3 regions of the Micromonospora sp. WMMC273 genome follow, and region 1 is predicted to be linked to each of the others. Evidence: riboswitches for the same ligand, from Rfam matches in the RefSeq annotation. Region 1 holds a riboswitch; each other region holds the start of a gene.

What was found. Region 1 has a riboswitch for cyclic di-AMP ahead of O7611_RS07800 (C39 family peptidase). Riboswitches for the same ligand answer to the same signal wherever they lie in the genome.
Region 2: it holds a riboswitch for cyclic di-AMP, as region 1 does, so the genes downstream of both, O7611_RS00810 (coiled-coil domain-containing protein) here and O7611_RS07800 (C39 family peptidase) in region 1, are expected to answer to the same signal.
Region 3: it holds a riboswitch for cyclic di-AMP, as region 1 does, so the genes downstream of both, O7611_RS28995 (C40 family peptidase) here and O7611_RS07800 (C39 family peptidase) in region 1, are expected to answer to the same signal.

What each region holds. Positions count from the first base shown of each region.
Region 1 is NZ_JAPZBE010000001.1:1,622,029-1,626,322, forward strand. Features, by position in the region: gene O7611_RS07795 (hypothetical protein) at 97-861, shown strand; cyclic di-AMP (ydaO/yuaA leader) riboswitch at 1,170-1,312, shown strand; gene O7611_RS07800 (C39 family peptidase) at 1,518-2,351, shown strand; gene O7611_RS07805 (alpha/beta fold hydrolase) at 2,604-3,350, shown strand; gene O7611_RS07810 (CDP-glycerol glycerophosphotransferase family protein) at 3,388-4,294, opposite strand, start outside.
Region 2 is NZ_JAPZBE010000001.1:152,754-157,047, reverse strand. Features, by position in the region: gene O7611_RS00830 (heavy-metal-associated domain-containing protein) at 1-95, opposite strand, end outside; gene O7611_RS00825 (metal-sensitive transcriptional regulator) at 176-475, shown strand; gene O7611_RS00820 (SHOCT domain-containing protein) at 631-810, shown strand; gene O7611_RS00815 (YibE/F family protein) at 974-2,248, shown strand; cyclic di-AMP (ydaO/yuaA leader) riboswitch at 2,403-2,533, shown strand; gene O7611_RS00810 (coiled-coil domain-containing protein) at 2,538-3,566, shown strand; gene O7611_RS00805 (carbonic anhydrase) at 3,624-4,277, opposite strand.
Region 3 is NZ_JAPZBE010000001.1:6,230,676-6,234,969, reverse strand. Features, by position in the region: gene dcd (dCTP deaminase) at 1-255, shown strand, start outside; gene O7611_RS28995 (C40 family peptidase) at 305-1,339, opposite strand; cyclic di-AMP (ydaO/yuaA leader) riboswitch at 1,353-1,487, opposite strand; gene O7611_RS28990 (N-acetylmuramoyl-L-alanine amidase) at 1,726-3,759, shown strand; gene O7611_RS28985 (C40 family peptidase) at 3,824-4,294, opposite strand, start outside.

The DNA of each region.
Region 1 (4,294 bases):
CGCACGTCATCCCCGCACCCGCCCCGGCGGCCACCGGCCCGCCCCGGCGAGGTCGTGCGGGTCCTCCCGCCAGGTCCTTCCCGTGAGGTGCCGACCATGTCCCAGACCGCTCTGTACCACTTCCTCACCTCCGTGCCCGAGGCCGCCGCCATCTGGTCCTTCCTCCTGCTGCTCGCCCTCGGCCTGCTCGCCGCCCTCGTCGCCCGGCCCGAACGCGACCCCGTGCCGGAGGCCGCCCCCGAACCGGCCGACGCCGACGCCGCCCGCCGCGACGACCTGATCCGGTACGCCGAGGAGGTCGCGGTGGCCGCCGCCGGAGCCGCCCAGACGGCCCGTCGCCGCCGGGAGCGGTGGCTGGCCGCGCAGGACGAGGCGGACCGGGCCTGGACCGCGTACGACGAGGCGGACGCCGCCGCCCGCCGCCTCGCCGGTGCCGCCGCGCTGCCCGCCCCGCGCACGCCGCGCACCCCCGCCGAGTACGCGGCCCGGGAGCGCTGGCTGCACCACGCCGCCATGACGGCGCACTGGCGGGGCGACCTGACCGCCCGTCAGCTCGCCAACGTGCTGGCCCGCCGCAACGGATGGGATCCCCGCCGGCACCCGGCCGAGCAGGAGATCCTGCTGGCCCGCACCGTCCGGGACGGGCGCCGGGCCGGATGGGAGAGCGCCGCCGCGCGGGAGCGGACGGCCTGGCGGGACGCGGAACTGGCCGCCGAGGCCGCCCGGACGCTCGCCGCCGAGGCGTACGCGGCCACCGCCGCGCTGCGGCCCGCCCCGGCGTACCGGAGCGCGACGGCGAGCGCCGTGCCGGTGGCCGCGACGGTCCGCAACGCCCGCTGGCGCCCGGCCCGGGTCGGCTGAGACGACCGTCTCGACCGAATCGTTACCCGGAATATGGTGAGCCCGGTCACCCGGGCCGCCGAAACGGGCGCCGGGCGCAGAACGGGTCATCGAGTCCCGCGATTGCCGGTCGGGTGCTCGCCGTCTGTCCGCTTTCCGCCGCCGGGCGCCGTCGAAACTGCTTGTCCCATTGAGCGAAGTCAGTAACCGGGTGTTCCGAAATCCGTTACCGCGGATCACGTTTACGCAGGTGGGAGCGCTTGGCATGGGACATACCCACCGGTAGTGTCGGCGCGTCCGATGCGGTAATCGATCGCCGACGGCGACGCCGCACCGACCCGCCTAATCGTGTTCCACGAACCGGGGACCCATGAGCACCATCGGGGTGAATCCGCGGGCCCACGGCCCGCGGTAGGGCGTACTTCCCGCCCGAATCCGTCAGCTAACCCGGTCGGCGGCCACGGAAGGAGCAACCCCTCTTGCCCACCCCTCGATCGTCCCCCCGCCTCCACGGCGAAGCGGTGCCCGCGCGCGCCTGACGCGCGACCGGCAACCGCCCCCTGGGCGCCCGGCATCACGGGCGTTCCCGATCCCCCGGCCATCCGGCCCCGCCAGCACGTGTGAGTTCCTCCGCGTGCCGGGCCGGCGTGCGCCGCTCACGCCCCGTGGAGGATTTCGTGAAGCACCACCTGAAGCGTCAGCTGCGACGGATCGTCACCGAACGCCCGTACCAGATCATCGCCGGATCGGCCGCCGCGCTCGTGCTGGCCGCCGGTGCCGGAACCGTCGCCACCGCCGGTGACGACGCCCCGGTCCAGGAGAACACCGCCGCGGTCGCCGACCTCGGCTCCGCCCGTCTCGGCGAGCAGCCCGCCAGCCGCGGCGAGGCCCGCATCGCCGTACCGCCCAGCGCCTCCGCCGCGCCCAGCGCGTCGCCGAGCGCCTCCCCGTCCGCGAAGGCCACGGCGGACCCGGACACCACGCCCAAGGCCAAGCCGAAGCCGCCGTCGAGCAAGTCGCTCGACTACGACTACCAGGCGCAGATCAACTACTTCTACTGCGGCCCGGCCGCCGTGCGCAACGCGCTCAGCGCCGCCGGCATCGAGCGCAGCCAGGACGCGCTCGCCGGTCCTCTCGGCACCACCGAGATGGGCACCAACTCCGCCGAGGACACCACCCGGGTGCTCAACCAGCAGGTCAAGGGCAACCCGTACCGGACCCGCATGATTCCCGGCTCGGCCACCCCGGCCCAGATGGACCGCCTCCAGGCCGACGTGGTCGAGGCGATCAGCAACGGCCGCGGGGTCGTCGCGAACGTCGCCGGTACGGCCACCGACACCAACGGCGGCTGGCACTCGTTCCCGGGCGGCCACTACGTCGCCGTGGTCGGCTACAAGGACGACGGCCGGACCGTGCGGATCGCCGACTCGGCCGACCCGTCGCTGCCGTCGTACTGGGTCACCACGATCGACCTGGCGCACTGGATCGCCAGCCGCGGCTACTCCGCCTGACCGTCCCGCACACCCGAAGGCCGGCACCCCACCCGGGGCGCCGGCCTTCCTCGTCCCGCCCCCGCCCTCACGCCGTCTTGGCGCGCCGGTCTTGGACTTGTGGCACCCAGTATGCCCGGCTCGCCCGCTATGGAAGGTGCCACAACTCCAAGATCGAGGGTGAGGGCGGCGTGTGGGCGGCCGGAGCCGCAGCGAGGGGGTCGGCGGGGTTCGGTCTCGCGTGTCCGGGGCGGGCGGTGGCAGACTGCGCCAATGAGCGATGCGACGGGGAAGCGGCACCTGATTCTCCTGCACGGCATGGGTGCCACCGGCGAGGTGTGGCTACCCTGGGCGCCGCTGCTGGAACGCCGCTGGCCCGGCCGCTGGCTCGCCCCCGACCTGGCCGGTCACGGCTGGTCACCGCCGCTGCCCGGCTACTCGTTCGAGGCGCTGGCCCAGCGCGTGGTGGACGGGCTCGGGCCAGTGCGGCTCGGCCCCGACGACCGGCTGGTGCTGCTCGGGCACTCGCTCGGCGGGGTGGTGGCGCTGGCGCTCGCGGCCCGGCAGCGCGGGCTCCCGGTCGACGCGGTGGTCGGGCTCGGCATCAAGGCGGTCTGGTCGCCGGCCGAGCTGGCGAAGTCGGCGGAACTGGCCGCCCGGCCGGTCACCTGGTTCGCCACCCGGGACGAGGCGGCCCGGCGCTACCTGCGGGTATCAGGGCTCGCCGGGCTGTTCGCCCCGGACCACCCGGTGGTGGACGCGGGATTGCGGCGGGAGGACGGCCGCTGGCGGCTCGCGATGGACCCGGCCGCGTTCGCGGTCGGGGAGCCCCGGCTGCCGGTGCTGCTGGCGGCCACCGGTGTACCGGTGCTGCTGGCCCGCGGCGAGGCGGATCCGATGGTGACCGACGCGCAGCTCAAGGAGCTGGGCGTGCCGGTGGCGACGCTGCCGGGACTGGGCCACAACGCGCACGTCGAGGACCCGGAGGCGGTGCTCGCCCTGCTCGACCCGTACCTCTGAACGGGCGAGCCGGCCCGCGACGGGCCGGCTCGCGCTTCTAGCGGGCCGCGCGCGGCCCCGGGACCGCCCAGTCGGGTTCCAGTTGCCGGCGGGCGGCGGAGAGGAACGCCTCGGCGTAGGCGTCGGCGGGGAAGTCGCCCAGGTAGCGGGTACGCGCCGCCCAGCGCTGTGCCGCCTTCGGGTCGGCGTCCAGCAGGTCGGTGAGCACCTCGTCCACGTTTGACATGTCGCGCCGCAGCACGTAGCCGGACGCCGCGAGCGGGAACCGCTCGACGAAGTGCTCGCCGTCGGCGCCGGTGTCGGTGACCGCGTACGGCTTGCCGGAGTAGAGCCAGTCGGAGATGACCCCGGAGACGTCGGAGACCAGCGCGTCGGCGCGGTTGACGCACTCGGTGAGCGTCAGCTCGCGGCTCGCGGCGGCGCCGAACAGGTGCGGCCGGCCGGTCTTCGCACGGTCGGCGGCGAGCAGTTCGGTGAGCCGGGCGAGCTGGCGGGCCGAGGCCGGGTTCTTGCCGGTGTACGGGTGGGCGCGCAGGATCACCACGGCACCCCTGTCGATCAGCCGGCGGATCAGCGTCTCGGCCACCGGCAGCGAGCAGTAGTTGGCGTCGGCGTGGTGCCCGGTCCAGGTGGGCGTGTAGAGGACCGTCGGGTGCGTCGGCGGGGTGACCGGCTCGCGGCGTACCTCGATGGCCTCGACCTGGGGACGGCCGACCACGACGAACTTGTCGGCGGGGATCTCCACGCCGGCGCGGGCGTACCTGTCGATCGCGGCCTGACCGGCCACGAAGATCTTGTCGAAGATGGCCGAGACCGGGTTGGCGCTGGGGGCCTTGTCGCTGTCGCCGTGGTGCAGCTGCACGTGGGTGAGCCGGCTGAACCGGATCAGGTGGGCGTTCTTCGCGCCGTGGTTGACGTAGAAGGCGACCCGCAGGCTGGGCACC
Region 2 (4,294 bases), 1.5 Mb from region 1:
ACGTCGGTGACGCCCGGAAGTGCGCTCAGCTCGGTGCTCACCGAGTTGACGCAGTGCCCGCAGGTCATGCCGCTCACCTGGTAGGTGGTCTCCATCTCGCCCTCCGATCTGATACCCCCCAGGGGTACGTTCGGAACGTTAGCATACCCCCGAGGGGTACGCTATCCTCGGTTTCATGACCGCGCCGTCCAGCCCGACCCGGGGCTACACCGCCAGCAAGGACCAACTCCTCGCCCGGCTCCGCCGGATCGAGGGCCAGGTCCGTGGCATCGAGAAGATGGTCGAGGACGACCGTTACTGCATCGACGTGCTGACCCAGATCTCGGCCATCCAGGCGGCGCTGGACAAGGTCGGCCTGGGTCTACTCGACGGCCACGCCCGGCACTGCATGCACGAGGGCGCCGCCGAGGGCCGGGCCGACGAGATGGCGACCGAGATGATGGCCGCCGTCGGCCGCCTGATGAAGCGCGGCTGAGCGGGGACCTCCGACCCTCGGACCAGGGCACATCGACCCGTGCCGGCGCACCCGGGCGGACGTACCGTCGACGTGGCGGGCAGGCCGGCCCGGCGGACCCGCGGTGACGGACGGAGGGCGGCCCGATGATGTGGCAGAGCCCGATGATGGGCTGGATGTGGATCTGGCCCCTGCTGGTGCTCGCCGTGCTGGCGGGGCTCGTCTGGGCGGCCGTGCGGTGGACCGGCCCGCAGTACCTGGGCCCGACGACGGCGCGGCGCATCCTGGACGAGCGGTACGCCCGTGGCGAGATCGACGAGGACGAGTACCGGCGACGCCGGGCCGGCCTGGCCTGACCACGCGGGGCGAGCGTCAACGGCCACGGTGTGCGGGACCGGACGGCCGGGCTGCCTACCATGTGCGGGCGACGACCCGGACGTGGTCGACACGTCCGCCCCGGCCGGGTGACCAGACCGGTCCGGCGGACCAGGCGTCGCCGCGACCGTTGGGAGAGACCTCATGGGTGCCGACCACACCCGCCCCGCACCCGCCGCGCCGCCGGGCGTACGACGGCTGCTCGTCGCCGTGGTGGTGCCGCTGTTCGCGCTCACCGTGATCGCGGCGCTGGTGCTCTGGCCCCGGCAGGACCGGGAGCCGGTCGGCGGCGCGGACGTCCCCCGCTACCACGGCACGGTGACCCGGGTGGTCACCGAGCCCTGCCCGCCGACGCCGGAGGCCCCGGAGGGCGGCGGTGGCCCGTGCGGCACGGTGACGGTCACCGCCGAGCAGGGCCCGGACGCGGGCCGGCAGGTCGAGACGCCGATCCCGGCCGGGCCGGGCGCGCCCCGGGTCGCGGTCGGCGACGAGGTCGTCCTGGTCGAACTGACCGACCCGGCCGACCCGGCGGTGAAGTCCTACAACATCGCCGAGCACCAGCGCGGTACGCCGCTGATCTGGCTGATGGTGCTGTTCGCCGCCGCGATCGTGGCGTTCGGCCGGTGGCGCGGGCTCGCCGCGCTCGGCGGCCTGGTGGCCAGCTTCGCCATCCTGCTCGGCTTCGTGCTGCCTGGTATCGGCGCCGGCCAGCCGCCGCTGCTCGTCGCGATCGTCGGCGCCGCGTTGATCATGTTCGTGGTGCTCTACCTGACCCACGGGATCACCGCACAGACGTCCGTCGCGGTGCTCGGCACGCTCGGCAGCCTGGTGGTCACCGGCGTGCTCGGCCTGCTCGCCACGTCCGCCACCCACCTGACCGGCTTCGGCAGCGAGGACGCCACCACGCTGTCCATGTTCCAGGGCGGCGTGGACCTGCACGGACTGCTTCTGGCCAGCATCATCATCGGCTCGCTGGGCGTGCTGGACGACGTCACGGTCACCCAGGCGGCCACCGTCACCGAACTGGCGCACGCCAACCCCGGACTGTCCCGGCGGCAGCTCTACCGGGCCGCGACCCGGGTCGGCCGGGCCCACATCGCGTCCACCGTCAACACCATCGTGCTGGCGTACGCGGGCGCCTCACTGCCGCTGCTGCTCCTCCTGGTCGCCGACTCCCGCCCGGTGAGCGAGATCCTCACCAGTGAGTTCCTCGCCCAGGAGATCGTCCGCAGCGCGGTGGCGACGCTCGGCCTGATCGCCGCCGTACCGCTGACGACCGGACTGGCCGCGATCGTGACCACCGCCGGGCGGCGCTCGCCCGGCGCGGAGCCGGCGCCCGCCGCGCCCCGGCCGCCGGCCGGACGGGACGACGCACTGGAGGCGCTCGGCGGCGGGAAGAGTACGGAGGCCGCATGGTGACACTCCGCAGCGTGACCATCGAATCTAAACGCGACGCTGGTCACGGTGTGCCACGGCGAAATCTCGCTATTGGTCGGCTTCCGGACGTAGATCCTCACGAGTGCTGTCAGGTAACCTCGCTGCCGGTCACCGCCGAAGGCGCGCACCGGCGCCAGCGGTGCCGCCGCCCAATCGCCCACGGGCGAACCGGGGAACCAGGTACATGGGGTGAATCCGCGACAGCGGTAGGGGCCACTTCCGTCCCGAACCCGTCAGCTAACCCGGTCGGCGGCCGACGGAAGGGAACACTGTGACGGCACCCCTGCGCCGCTGGCTGACACCCGTGGTGGCCGTGCTGGCCTCGCTAGCAGTGCTGGCCGGCCCGAACCCGGCGACCGCGGCCCCCGCCGCGGCGGCCCCCGGCACCCCCTCGGGCCACGAGGAGGACGGCGATCCGCCACTCATCACCGAGGCGATCGACTCCGCCAACCGGAACTTCCTCCAGGCCAAGGCGAAGCTCGCCAAGTCCCAGGACCGCCAGCGGCGGCTGGCGGCCGAGGTGAAGACGGCACAGGCCGAACTCGACGCGCTCAGCCCGCAGGTCAACCAGCTCGCCGCCCAGTCCTACCGGACCGGCCGGATGGGTGCGATGGCGATGCTGTTGGAGAGCAACTCCCCCGACTCGTTCGTCCGCCGGGTCAACGCCCTGGACGAGCTGAACCTCCTCAACGCGCAGCGCCTGGCCGCCATCAACGCGGTCAAGACCCGCGCCGAGCAGGCCAAGATCGCGCTCGACGCCGAGGTGCGTGAGCAGGAGAAGCAGAAGAACGCGATGGAGCGCGAGAAGGTGCAGGCCGAGCGCGCACTGAAGCTCGTCGGCGGTCTCGGCTTCACCGGCGGCCTGGTCTCCGCCACCTCACCGGTCGCCAAGATCGCTCCCGGCCGCACTTCCGACGGCGGGTGGAAGGCCGAGTCGTGCAGCGAGGACGACCCGACCACCTCGGGCTGCGTCACGCCGCGCACGCTGCACGCGTACAAGGAGGTCCGGCGCGCCGGCTTCAAGCGCTTCGTGGGCTGCTACCGGCCCGGCGGGCCGTGGGAGCACCCCAAGGGCAAGGCGTGCGACTGGTCGCTCCAGAACAGCGGCTTCGCGCCCTGGCACAACAACGACACCCGCCGGTACGGCAACGAGGTGGCCGCGTTCCTCATCCGCAACGCCGACCGGCTGGGCATCTACTACGTCATCTGGAACCGGCAGATCTGGTTCCCGGCCACCGGCTGGAGTTCGTACAGCGGGCCGTCGAACCACACCGACCACGTCCACATGTCGCTGCTCTGATCCGGGCACCACGAAAAAGGGCCGCCCGAGGGCGGCCCTTTTTCTCGTCCGTACGGGTCAGCCCGCCAGCGCCGGGTCGGCGGGCGCGGCCGGGGCGGGCAGCGGGGCCGGGGACTGCGCCACGGTCCGCACCTCGCCACCGGCGAGCCGGTACGACATGCCCACCACCGTGCAGCGCCCGGCGGCCACCCGCTCGGCCAGCACGGCGGACCGGGCCAGCAGCGTCTCCACGGTCTGCGCGATGTGGACGTCGATGATGCCGTCGAGGTCCTCGACGCCCTGGCGGGCGGCTCGCAGCAGGCTCGGCGAGACCGCGTCCACCACCGCGCCCAGGTGACCGGCCGGGGCGGCGCCGGTCCGGACCCCCTCCCGGGCGGCCTGGACCGCGCCGCACGAGTCGTGCCCGAGCACCACCACGAGCGGCGTGCCCAGCACGGTGACGGCGTACTCGACGCTGCCGAGCACCTCCGGCCCGGCGGTGTGCCCGGCGGTACGCACCACGAAGAGGTCACCGAGACCGCGGTCGAAGATGATCTCGGCGGCGAGTCGCGAGTCGGAGCAGCCGACGATCACCGCGAACGGGTGCTGGCCGTCGGCCACCGCCGCCCGGTGCCCGGCGTCCTGATTCGGATGCTGCGGGACGCCCGTGACGAACCGGTGATTACCGGCACGCAGCTCGGTCAGTGCCTGTTCCGGGGTGCTCGGCGTCATGTCCCTCACCTCGTCTA
Region 3 (4,294 bases), 4.6 Mb from region 1:
CTGCTGACCCACTCGACAGCCGGTTTCATCGACCCCGGCTTCTCCGGTCACGTCACGCTGGAGCTGTCGAACGTGGCGAACCTGCCGATCACGCTCTGGCCGGGCATGAAGATCGGCCAGCTCTGCATCTTCCGGCTCTCCTCGCCGGCCGAGCACCCGTACGGCTCGGCCGTCTACGGCTCGCGTTACCAGGGGCAGCGCGGTCCGACGCCGAGCCGGTCCTGGCAGAGCTGGCGCACCTGGCCGACGCGCTGACGGCACGGCCGGGGCCCCGCCGTCACCGGCGGAGCCCCGGGCCACGACCTCAGCCGGGACGGCCGTAGCTGTTGATGTCGCCGTCGTCGACCCGCTTCATGGTGATGGGCTTGCCGGACTGGGAGGCGTGCACCACCCAGCCGTCGCCCACGTACATCGCCACGTGGTGCAGGTCGCTGTAGTAGAAGACGAGGTCACCGGCGCGCAGCTCGGCGCGGCTGATCCGCTTCGTCACGCCGTGCTGCTGGCGCGCGCTGTGCGGCAGCGAGACCCCGCCCTTGGCCCAGGCCGCCAAGGTGAGGCCCGAGCAGTCGAAGTGGTCGGGCCCGGCCGCGCCCCAGACATAGATCTTGCCGATCTGGGCGCAGGCGAACTTGACCGCCGCCCCGGCCGGGCCGCCGGGGTAGCCGGCCGGGCACGGCGCCGGGCGCAGCGGGCCGCCGCCGCCCTTGCCGTACACCTTGAGCCGCAGCTTCTCCAGCTTGGCGATCTCGGCGTCGATCTGCTTCTTCTTCGCCGCGAGCTGGGCCTCGGTACGGGCCAGCCCGGCGATCATCTCGTCCAGCGGCTTCTTCTTCGCCGCCAGTTCGTCGCGCAGCGCGGCGACGGAGCGCACCTGCTCGTGCTGGCGGTGCGCGAAGCGGTCCAGCAGTTCCAGGCCGGTGACCAGGTCACCGGGTGAGCGGCTGCCCAGCAGCGCGTTCACTGTGGAGAGGTTGTCGCCCTTGTAGGCGTCGGCGGCGAGTCCGCCGACCTGACCGAGCGCGGCGTCCACCCGGGCCTGGAGGGGTGCGATCTGCCGGCCGAGCGCGTCGGCCTGCTTGCGCCGCGCGGCGAGCTGCTCGCGTACGGCGTTGACCTGTTCGATGACCGGTTCGAGCTTGTTCCAGTCGCGGTCGATCTGGGCCTCGATCTCGGCGACCGAGGGTTCGGCGTGTGCCGCAGTGGCGCCGCCGGTCAGAACGACTGCGGTGCCGACCAGCGCGGCGAGGGCGGTGGTGAAGCGGGACCAGCGGGAACGCGGCGCGACGCTGGACCGGTCGGTGGACCGGTTCGACGACGGCCGCGGGGCATGGAGTGCCACCGGGCGTCCGTACTCCTTCTTCCGTACCGCCTACCGGGTTAGCTGACGGATTCGGGCGGGAAGGGAGCCGCCCTACCGCATCGCTGCGGATTCACCCCAGGTACCTGGTTCCCCGGCTCGCCCGGAGGCGACTCGGCGGTGTCGGACCGTCACCGACCGGGTTGGACGGTGAGACGTGCGGCCGACGATTCACCAGAGTAAGGACCACCGTTATCGATCCGCAACTTCCAGCGACGTGACACTCCGTACGCGATGAAGGGCCGCACCCGGAGCGGAGGTGAAATTTTCTTTCAAGGCTGATTACTCGCTGGAAAGGTATTGACCCCCGCGGGTGTGCGGAGTGAGGGTGGAGACGCAGTGACACCCATCCCTGTCCAGGAGGTTCGATGCACCTCTCCGCCCCGCCGTCGGGCAGACGGATACTGCTCGCCGCCGCAGTGGCGACAGCCACCGCGCTGGCGACGACCGGCCCGGTGACCGCCGCGCCGGACACGTCCGCGCCCGCGAGCGACAGGCAACAACAATACGCCGCCGCGGCGGCCGAGTACGGCGTGCCGCAGAACGTGCTGCTCGGTGTCTCCTATCTGGAGTCCCGCTGGGACACCCACCCCGGGCAGCCGAGCACGAGCGGCGGCTACGGCCCGATGCACCTGACCGACGCCGCGCACATCCTCGCCATGCCGGGCAGCGCCCACGTCGACGAGGACGAGGACCCGCGCGGCGACGACTCCCGGCCGCTGAAGCTCGACCCGGCCACCGCCGCCGCGCCGGAGCGGGAGACCCCGCTGCCGCCCGCCTCGCTCCAGACGCTCGACGCCGCCGCCGCGCTCACCGGGCTCGACGCGGGCACGCTGCGCACCGACCCGGCCGCGAACATCCGCGGTGGCGCGGCGCTGCTGGCGTCGTACCAGAAGGCTCTGGGTGGGCCGGTCGGCGCCGGCACCGACCCGGCGGCCTGGTACGGCGCGGTGGCCCGGTACTCCGGCGCGGACACCTCGGACGCCGCGGCGGCCTTCGCCGACGAGGTCTACGACCAGCTCGGCCAGGGCGCCAGCCGCACCACCGACGACGGCCAGCGGGTCACGCTCGCCGCCACCGCCGCGCAGCCGGACCGCTCCCGGCTGGCCCGCCTCGGCCTGCGCAACGCCGAGCGGCCGGACGGGCTGGAGTGCCCGGTACGGCTGGCCTGCGAGTGGATCCCCGCGCCGTACGAGCAGCTCAGCGACGACCCGGGCGACTACGGCAACCACGACCTGGGCGACCGGCCGAAGCAGCAGAAGATCGAGTACATCGTCATCCACGACACCGAGGGCTACTTCGGCCCGAGCGTCGACCTGGTGAAGCGGGCCGACTACCTGGGCTGGCACTACACGCTGCGCTCGGTGGACGGCTACATCGCCCAGCACATCAAGACCAAGGACGTGGGCTGGCACGCCGGCAACTGGTACGTCAACGCCAAGTCCATCGGCCTGGAGCACGAGGGCTTCGCCGGTCAGGGCACCTGGTACACCGAGGCGATGTACCGCACCTCCGCCAAGCTGGTGCGGCACCTGGCGCTCAAGCTCGGCATCCCGATGGACCGGCAGCACATCATCGGCCACGACAACGTGCCCGGCATCACCGCCGCCAACGTGGGCGGCATGCACTGGGACCCGGGACCGTACTGGGACTGGTCGCACTACTTCGACCTGATGAAGGCGCCGTTCCGCAGCACCGGCACGCCCCGTACCGGCCTGGTCACCATCGACCCGGACTTCGCCACCAACCGGCCGGCGTTCACCGGCTGCAACCAGCAGCCGCCCGGTGTCCCGACGCCCCGGCCGCCGGCCGAGCCGTGCCCGTCGCGCGGCTCCTCCGCGGTGATCCTGCGGACCGCGCCGAGCCCGGACGCCCCGCTCGTCAATGACCTCGGGCTGCGCCCGGACGGTACGCCGGACACCATGTACATCTCCGACCACGGCGCCCGCGCCTCCGCCGGTCAGACGTACGCGCTCGCCGGCCGGCAGGGTGACTGGACGGCGATCTGGTACCTCGGCCAGAAGGCGTGGTTCCTCAACCCGGCCTCCGCGCCGACCGCCAAGTGGGCCACCGGCTTCGTGGTGACCCCGCGGCCCGGCAAGGCCACCATCCCGGTGTACGGGCGGGCCTACCCGGAGCAGGCCGCCTACCCGGACACCATCCCGTACCAGACCATCTCGCCGCTGCAGTACACGTTCGCCGCGGGCCAGCGGTACGCGGTCGGCGGGGTGCTGCCCGGCGAGTACTACCGGGCGGTCTCGTTCGACGGTTCGGCACCGGGTGACCGGACCGTGGTCCGCGGCAAGAACAAGTACGTGCAGGTCCAGTTCGGTCACCGGATCATGTTCGTGAACCTGGACGACGTGCTGGTCCTGCCGTCCCCGGTCGGCACGCCAAGCTGACCTCTCCACGAGAACGCGAAAGCCCCCGGTCCCTGCGGACCGGGGGCTTTCCGTGTGACAGGGGTCAGGCGACCCGGACGAAGCCGGCGAGCGGCTGGGTGCTGATGCTCGACACCTGGACCGGTTTGCCGGTCCGTGGCGCGTGCACCATCACCCCGTTGCCGAGATAGAGCCCGACGTGGTGCAGGTCGGAACCGAAGAACACCAGGTCACCCGGTCTCGCCTCGGAGCGGGACACCTTGCGGCCCTCGTTCCACTGCGCGCCGGTGAAGTGGGTCAGCGAGATGCCCGCCGCCTTGTACGCGTACTGGGTGAGGCCGGAGCAGTCGAACGAGTTCGGGCCGGTGGCGCCCCACACGTACGGGTCGCCGACCTGGGCGCAGGCCGTCTTGATGGCGGTCCGCGCGGCGCTGCTCACCACACCGTCGATCTTCGGGCAGCCCGCCGGGCGGATCGAGGTCACCGGGAGCATGGCGGTCAGCCGCTTGATCTCCGAGTCGATCTGCTTCTTCTTCGCCGCGAGATCGTTCTGCTG